Regions from separate parts of the Bacillus sp. GW821-FHT01G09 genome, predicted to be linked through region 1. Evidence: predicted binding sites of a transcription regulator. Region 1 holds the regulator's gene; each other region holds the start of a gene.

Region 1 (2,274 bases):
ATCTGGCTAGCTCTTAATGAAGAACCAGACATCCCGAGAAATGACATTAAGCTTTCTTATACCCATATTGCTTTTACAATTGAAGATCATGAATTTGAGGAGGTATCAGCTAAATTAAAAAGACTTCATGTCAATATTCTGCCTGGCAGAGAACGAGATGAACGCGATCGAAAATCAATTTATTTTACCGACCCTGACGGCCACAAATTTGAATTTCATACCGGAACCCTTCAAGACAGGCTTCGATATTACAAACAAGAAAAAACGCATATGCACTTTTATGATGAAACGGCCTTTTGATAGCACAACCATATTTCATATAAGGTTAAATTTAAAGAAGGGTGTTGGTGGAGACTTTATGTTTGGGGAAGGTTTCTACCCGACTTGTTCAACGATGCCATATATTTTGAACTGCACAAGTGATTGGGTGAAGGTGAAATTGAAATACACATTACATTTTATATGAAGAAAGCGAGCTGTTTTATCAGAATGTTGAACTAATTAAACTATGTACTAAATTTTCAGTATATTTCAATTGCTTCGCCCCTTAATAAATATAAAACCGCATCCTTCCACGACCTAAAAAATGAAACGTTTTTAAGAAGATAGCGTCTAATATTCTAAACGTTCATATTTTGATAAAAGTTTCCTGAAGGAAAGAAAATTTCTTGACTTCAACAATCTTTTGGTGGATAATTATGGTGTAAACATGATGTTCTTTTTCCTCCTATTCAGGCTCGCACCCAAAAGTCAGGGCGAGCCTGCTTTTTTTGAACAACAAACCCCCTCTCCGTAAAGGAAGAGGGGGTTATTTTATGCATCTGATAGATCAATAGATTAATGGACGGTTCTGAACACGCCAATCACTTTCCCTAGAATGCTGACATTCTGCAAAATGATAGGTTCCATCGTTGGGTTCTCAGGCTGCAAGCGAATGTGGGTATCCTCTTTATAGAATCGTTTTACAGTTGCTTCATCCTCTTCTGTCATCGCAACTACAATTTCCCCATTGTTCGCTGTGTTTTGCTGTTTAACGATGACATAGTCCTTATCGAGAATACCAGCATCTATCATACTGTCTCCCATAATCTCCAGCATAAATACATGCTCGTCTGGAGGAACCATGCGGTCAGGGAGCGGAAAATATTCTTCAATATTTTCTACTGCTGTAATAGGAGATCCCGCCGTGACTTTCCCGATGACCGGTACATTAACGACCTGGCTTTGCGGAATGTCTACTTCTTCATCAAGAATTTCTATTGCTCTTGGTTTTGTCGGATCTCGTCTGATCAGCCCTTTTGTTTCCAAACGGGCCAAATGGCCGTGGACAGTAGAGCTGGACGCAAGCCCGACAGCCTCTCCGATCTCTCTCACGGAAGGCGGATATCCTTTTGATTTAACCTCTGCTTTAATAAAACGGAGGATATCAAGTTGCCTTTTTGATAGCTTCGTCATTTTTCGCACCTCAAAACGTCGATTTTAAGAAGATTATAGCATGATTTTCCTTACAGTACAAACATAGGTTCGAAAAAACAATTGACAGAAACGTTTGTTCGTATATACTGAAATTATAAAAATGCGAACAAACATTCCTGTTGGAGGTTATGATCATGAGTAAAGAATCTATTATTTTTGTCGGTCTGTTCACAGTGATTTTGAGCGCGGTTATCCTTATGCTGTCATATACAAGCAGCGGCCAGGAGCTTAATCAGTATGTTAAAATAGAAGTCCAGCAAGGCGACACACTTTGGTCAATTGCTGATCAGGTAGCAGATACAAAAAAGATAAACAAAAATGATTTTATTGAATGGGTAGCTGATAAAAATCAACTACAAACATCTGATATCCAGCCGGGTGATGAGTTAGTGATCCCATTGAAAAAGAAGCATCAGGATGCATATGAATTGGCAACTGTAAGATAGAGAGGAAAGAGAGATAAAATGAAAGCACTCATTTATGCCCGTGTAAGCACAAATAAAGAACAGCAGGAAACGTCATTAAAGCGGCAGGAAGAGGAGCTTACGGCCATTGCTGCGGAGAACGGCATGGAAGTCGTCAAAGTGATTTCAGAAAAAGCCAGCGGATATGAAATGGATCGGGATGGTGTATTTGAGCTGCTTGATGAGATTAAGATCGCTGGAATTGATGTCATTTTGGTTCAGGACGAGACAAGGCTCGGGCGGGGAAACGCAAAAATCGCACTGCTTCATTGTATTTACAGAGAAGGTGTGAAAGTCTATACAACGGCTCACAGAGGTGAACTGGAGTTATCGG
Region 2 (2,274 bases), on a different contig from region 1:
CAAGCGCTGATGGAAGCCGGAAGCCGTGATCCACGAGCACCTGTTTCCGCGCCTGGTCTCCGTTAAACATGCCGCGCACCTGAGGAATTGTCACATGCGACTCATCCACCACGATCATAAAATCGTCTGGGAAATAATCAAGAAGCGTATACGGCGTTGAACCTGGAGGCCGCAGAGTCAAATGTCTTGAATAGTTCTCGATGCCGGAGCAGAAACCCATTTCACGCATCATTTCAAGATCATATCTTGTCCGCTGCTCTAAACGCTGCGCTTCAAGGAGCTTTCCGTTTTCATGCATGACCTTCAGCTGCTCCTCAAGCTCCCTCTCGATATTTTGAATCGCCTTCTCCATTTTCTCGGCCCGCGTTACGAAGTGGGATGCCGGGAAAATCGCAACATGATCTCGGTCGCCGAGAATTTCTCCTGTCAGCGCATCTACTTCCCGAATCCGTTCGATTTCGTCACCGAAAAATTCAACTCTGACACAATGCTCATCACGGGATGCCGGAAAGATTTCCACTACATCCCCGCGCACACGAAATGTACCGCGCTGAAAGTCGATATCGTTGCGGGCATATTGGATGTCTACAAGTTTTCTGAGCAGCTCGTTGCGCTCAATTTCCATTTCAGTCCGCAGTGACACGACCATTTCCCGGTATTCCTCAGGCGAACCGAGGCCGTATATACAAGACACACTCGCAATAATAATGACATCTCTGCGCTCAAACAAAGCTGATGTGGCGGAGTGTCTCAGTTTATCAATTTCATCATTAATACTAGCGTCTTTCTCTATAAATGTATCCGTTTGAGGCACATACGCCTCCGGCTGATAATAATCATAGTAGCTGACAAAATACTCGACAGCATTGTTCGGAAAAAATTCCTTGAACTCACTGTAAAGCTGTCCAGCAAGGGTTTTGTTATGGGCAATCACGAGAGTCGGCTTATTGACTTCTTTAATCAAATTAGACACCGTAAATGTTTTCCCAGTTCCTGTCGCACCCAGCAGAGTCTGATGCTTCTTGCCCTCCTGAATTCCTTTCACAAGCTTTTCAATGGCTTTCGGCTGATCTCCCTGGGGCTGATATTTCGAGACTAACTCAAAGCGATCTTTCACAAAAATAAGCCTCCGTTTCTTTAACGAAATCTTCCTATAGATATAGTAACACAATGGAAAGCAAAATCACTAAAAATACGAACTAAAGTTCGGTGGTTTTTTATTTCCAGCTGTTTTTGTGTATAAAAAACCTGCTTTTAAATCGTAAAAGCAGGTATTCAGTCTTTATATTCATTATGTCCGATTTATTCTTCTTTTTTCTCTGCAGCTTTTTTGGCCATATACAGTCCCCCAGCCACAAGAGACACAACATCCAATCCTACAATAAAATACGTTTCTGTATAGCCTTTTAAATAAGAGGCAAACAGCAATGCAGCTGTTAAAGCGATCGCCACATAATGATTAAAGGTGACTCTAGTAAATAGAACAACAAGCATAAAAGGGAAAAACAATGCAAAAACGGCTTTTGTAATCAACAAAAACCCTCCTCAGGGATTCTTCATCTGATCTGATTATAGTAAAAAATGAAGAATCGGACAATCGTGCATTCGCTCCCTCTACTACACCATACCCCTTTTCAGCCAAAATCAATCACCATATTTGCATTTTGGTGCCGGTCAAAACTTATTCCATGGTGCCGCTGTTCTAATCAGCGGCACTTTTTTTATTACATCATCAAGTCCGCCGCCAGATTCCGAGAATAAAAGAAAATAGGCATACAGTACCAGTACGGCCGCATTTTTCAGGATAATATAACCAACTTAACTATTCATTTTATTTAGGACTTTCTGCGTTTGACAGCATTTTCCTGAAAACCTACAATTGAATGATAGTGTTTACTATCATTTTTTTAAACACAGGCTCCGCAATAAAAAGACTAGAGAGAAAAACAAAATGAATGAAGAAAAGAGGGGTTTCAAATATGTATTCTGTTTTATTTCGCCAGGCAGAAGAGTCCAGCCAGCTGGCTGGAGCAAAAGGAATGAATTTGATTAAATTGACCAAACACGGTCTTCCTGTTCCGGACGGGTTTATTATTCAAACGAATGCGCTCGCACGTTTTATGGAGGACAACCAGCTTCAAGAGACTAGCGAAAACGTCGAAAGCGGGATCATTTCCGGAACATTTTCGGATGAGCTGAAAAATGAGCTGACTAGTTCCTTTTATAAGCTTAGAGAATCATATCGATCCGTAGCCGTGCGTTCTTCGTCTGCCT
Region 3 (2,274 bases), on a different contig from region 1:
AAAAAAGGAATGCTCATCGATGTTGCCATTCTGCCGAAAATGGTTCCGATTATAATTGTCCAGCTGATCGGGTGGATATCTTTCCATTTCTTCATGAATTATATTCTCTCCTGTATGTAAGATCTTCCTCTATCATATATGAAAAAATTTCCTTCTCCAATAGATCATTCAAAATATTTCGTTTTTGACATGTAGTATGCCTGATTGTATGGATGGCAATATACTATGCGTTGAGGATGCGTGTGGCTGACGGAGTTTACATCTTGAAATTGAAGAAGGAAAATGACGGGATGTCCGATGAAAAGCAAAGCGATTGGTCAGTGAGGGTGTGTTAGTTTAAGCCGCCAGGACGTAGATCATATCGGCAGTGAAACCGGCTATGAGATCAAGATGTAAGCTGAAAACCGATGGACCGCATGACAGAACAAGAGAGCACATCTCTTCGAAAAAGTGTATACGCGTGATCATGGACAGCTTATTCCGTTTTGCGCGAGCACTGAGGGGAATTTTATGCCAGGCCATATGAATCTATGGAGCGTGAGAAAATCCTGCTTTTTTCTGTGAGCCTGAAACTGTTTATTTGTTTCGGGCGGTGTTTTCAAAGGGAAGCCGCATCAGCGGCTGAACGAACTGACAGTCATGCGTTTAAGAGAACAGGCCTTGGTTTGTGACATAGTCATAAATGATATCTTCTATATGCGCATGCAGATCCTCATCCGGTTCTTCATTCCGTCTCTCTTGTAGAGCCGCTTTCAGGCTTTGTTTTTCATACGGGCTTAACGGATCTATAGCAACGTTTCTGCCGTATTGACGCAATGCCTGTCCCAGCATTTTTTCGACAAATTTCTCCATCATGACTCTCCTATCCTTATGCTTCGCTTTTATTCTACTAAATGTTTTTCTTCTCTCAAACCCTTGTATCATATTTTCTGTCAGACAAGAATCATTTACCAGTATAAAACGAACATACTTTCGCATATAATGAAAAACGAACATAAGTTCTTTTTAGAGGTGTGTATGATGAAAGAAAAAGTGATTTTTCTCGTTGACATGCAATCGTTTTATGCATCTGTAGAGAAAGCGGAAAATCCATATTTGAAAAATAGGCCCGTCATTGTTTCGGGTGACCCTGAAAAAAGGGGCGGAGTCGTATTGGCTGCCTGCCCGCTGGCGAAACAAAAGGGTGTGGTGAATGCTTCACGGCTGTGGGAGGCGCAGGAAAAGTGTCCTGAGGCTGTTGTGCTCCGGCCGCGTATGCAGCGGTATATTGATGTATCACTGCAAATTACGGCCATTCTAGAGGAGTATACAGACCTTGTGGAGCCGTATTCCATCGATGAACAGTTCATGGACATTACAGGCAGCCAGAAGCTGTTTGGGACGCCGATGGAGATCGCGAAAAGCATTCAGGGCAGAATCATGCGGGAAATCGGCGTTTATGCACGGGTGGGAATCGGCCCTAACAAAGCGCTGGCCAAAATTGCGTGTGACAATTTTGCCAAAAAGAATAAAAACGGTATTTTTACCTTAACGAAAGAAAATATGAAAACCGAAATGTGGCCGCTCCCGGTGGGCAGCATGTTTGGCGTCGGGAGCCGCATGAAGCATCATTTAAATCGAATGGGCATCAGCACGATCGGCGGGCTCGCGGCTTTTCCGCTCGATCTTTTAAAAAAGAAATGGGGCATTAACGGCCACGTGCTGTGGATGACGGCAAACGGAATCGACTATTCCCCTGTGTCAACTTCGTCTCTGGACGGGCAAAAGGCGATAGGCCATGGAATGACTCTCCCGAGAGACTACGAACACTTTGACAAAGAAATCAAGGTCGTATTGCTTGAGCTGAGTGAAGAGGTGTGCAGGCGAAGCCGAAACGCCGGGGTCATGGGGCAGACAGTGTCAGTGAGCTGCCGGGGTGCTGATTTTGATTGGCCGACGGGCTTCAACCGGCAAGTGAAGCTGGCAGAGCCGACTAATTCTACGCAGGATGTATATGAGGCTGTACGACGGCTGTTTCTTACATTTTGGGACGGGAAACCCGTCCGCCGCCTCGGTGTCAATCTGTCTCAGCTCTCATCTGATGACATATGGCAGCTCAATTTATTTCAGGATTATGCAAAGAAAATGAGCCTAGGCTATGTGATGGACGGCATTAAAAATCGATTCGGCGATACAGCAATCATCAGGGCGGCGTCACTGACAGCGGCAGGCCAGGCATTTGAACGTGCGGCTAAAATAGGAGGGCATTATAAATGAACGACCATTTAAAAAGGG

The links. Region 1 encodes LexA, which represses DNA repair genes until DNA is damaged. Its sites were predicted from a motif close to CGAACATATGTTCG; they were not measured.
Region 2: uvrB (excinuclease ABC subunit UvrB) is a predicted target of LexA. The motif match lies at 1,196-1,209, and genes of this name have one in related genera.
Region 3: AC07VD_RS15275 (DNA polymerase IV) is a predicted target of LexA. The motif match lies at 962-975, and genes of this name have one in related genera.

Annotation. Positions count from the first base shown of each region.
Region 1 covers NZ_JBWKWL010000002.1:979,977-982,250, forward strand. The annotation lists gene fosM (FosM family fosfomycin resistance protein) at 1-300, shown strand, start outside; partial or broken gene AC07VD_RS10235 (hypothetical protein) at 209-551, shown strand; gene lexA (transcriptional repressor LexA) at 838-1,455, opposite strand; gene yneA (cell division suppressor protein YneA) at 1,605-1,922, shown strand; gene AC07VD_RS10250 (YneB family resolvase-like protein) at 1,941-2,274, shown strand, end outside.
Region 2 covers NZ_JBWKWL010000001.1:427,484-429,757, forward strand. The annotation lists gene uvrB (excinuclease ABC subunit UvrB) at 1-1,117, opposite strand, end outside; gene AC07VD_RS02140 (CsbA family protein) at 1,303-1,533, opposite strand; gene AC07VD_RS02145 (PEP/pyruvate-binding domain-containing protein) at 1,980-2,274, shown strand, end outside.
Region 3 covers NZ_JBWKWL010000004.1:324,351-326,624, reverse strand. The annotation lists gene AC07VD_RS15285 (MDR family MFS transporter) at 1-95, opposite strand, end outside; gene AC07VD_RS15280 (YqzH family protein) at 646-852, opposite strand; gene AC07VD_RS15275 (DNA polymerase IV) at 1,018-2,256, shown strand; gene AC07VD_RS15270 (YolD-like family protein) at 2,253-2,274, shown strand, end outside.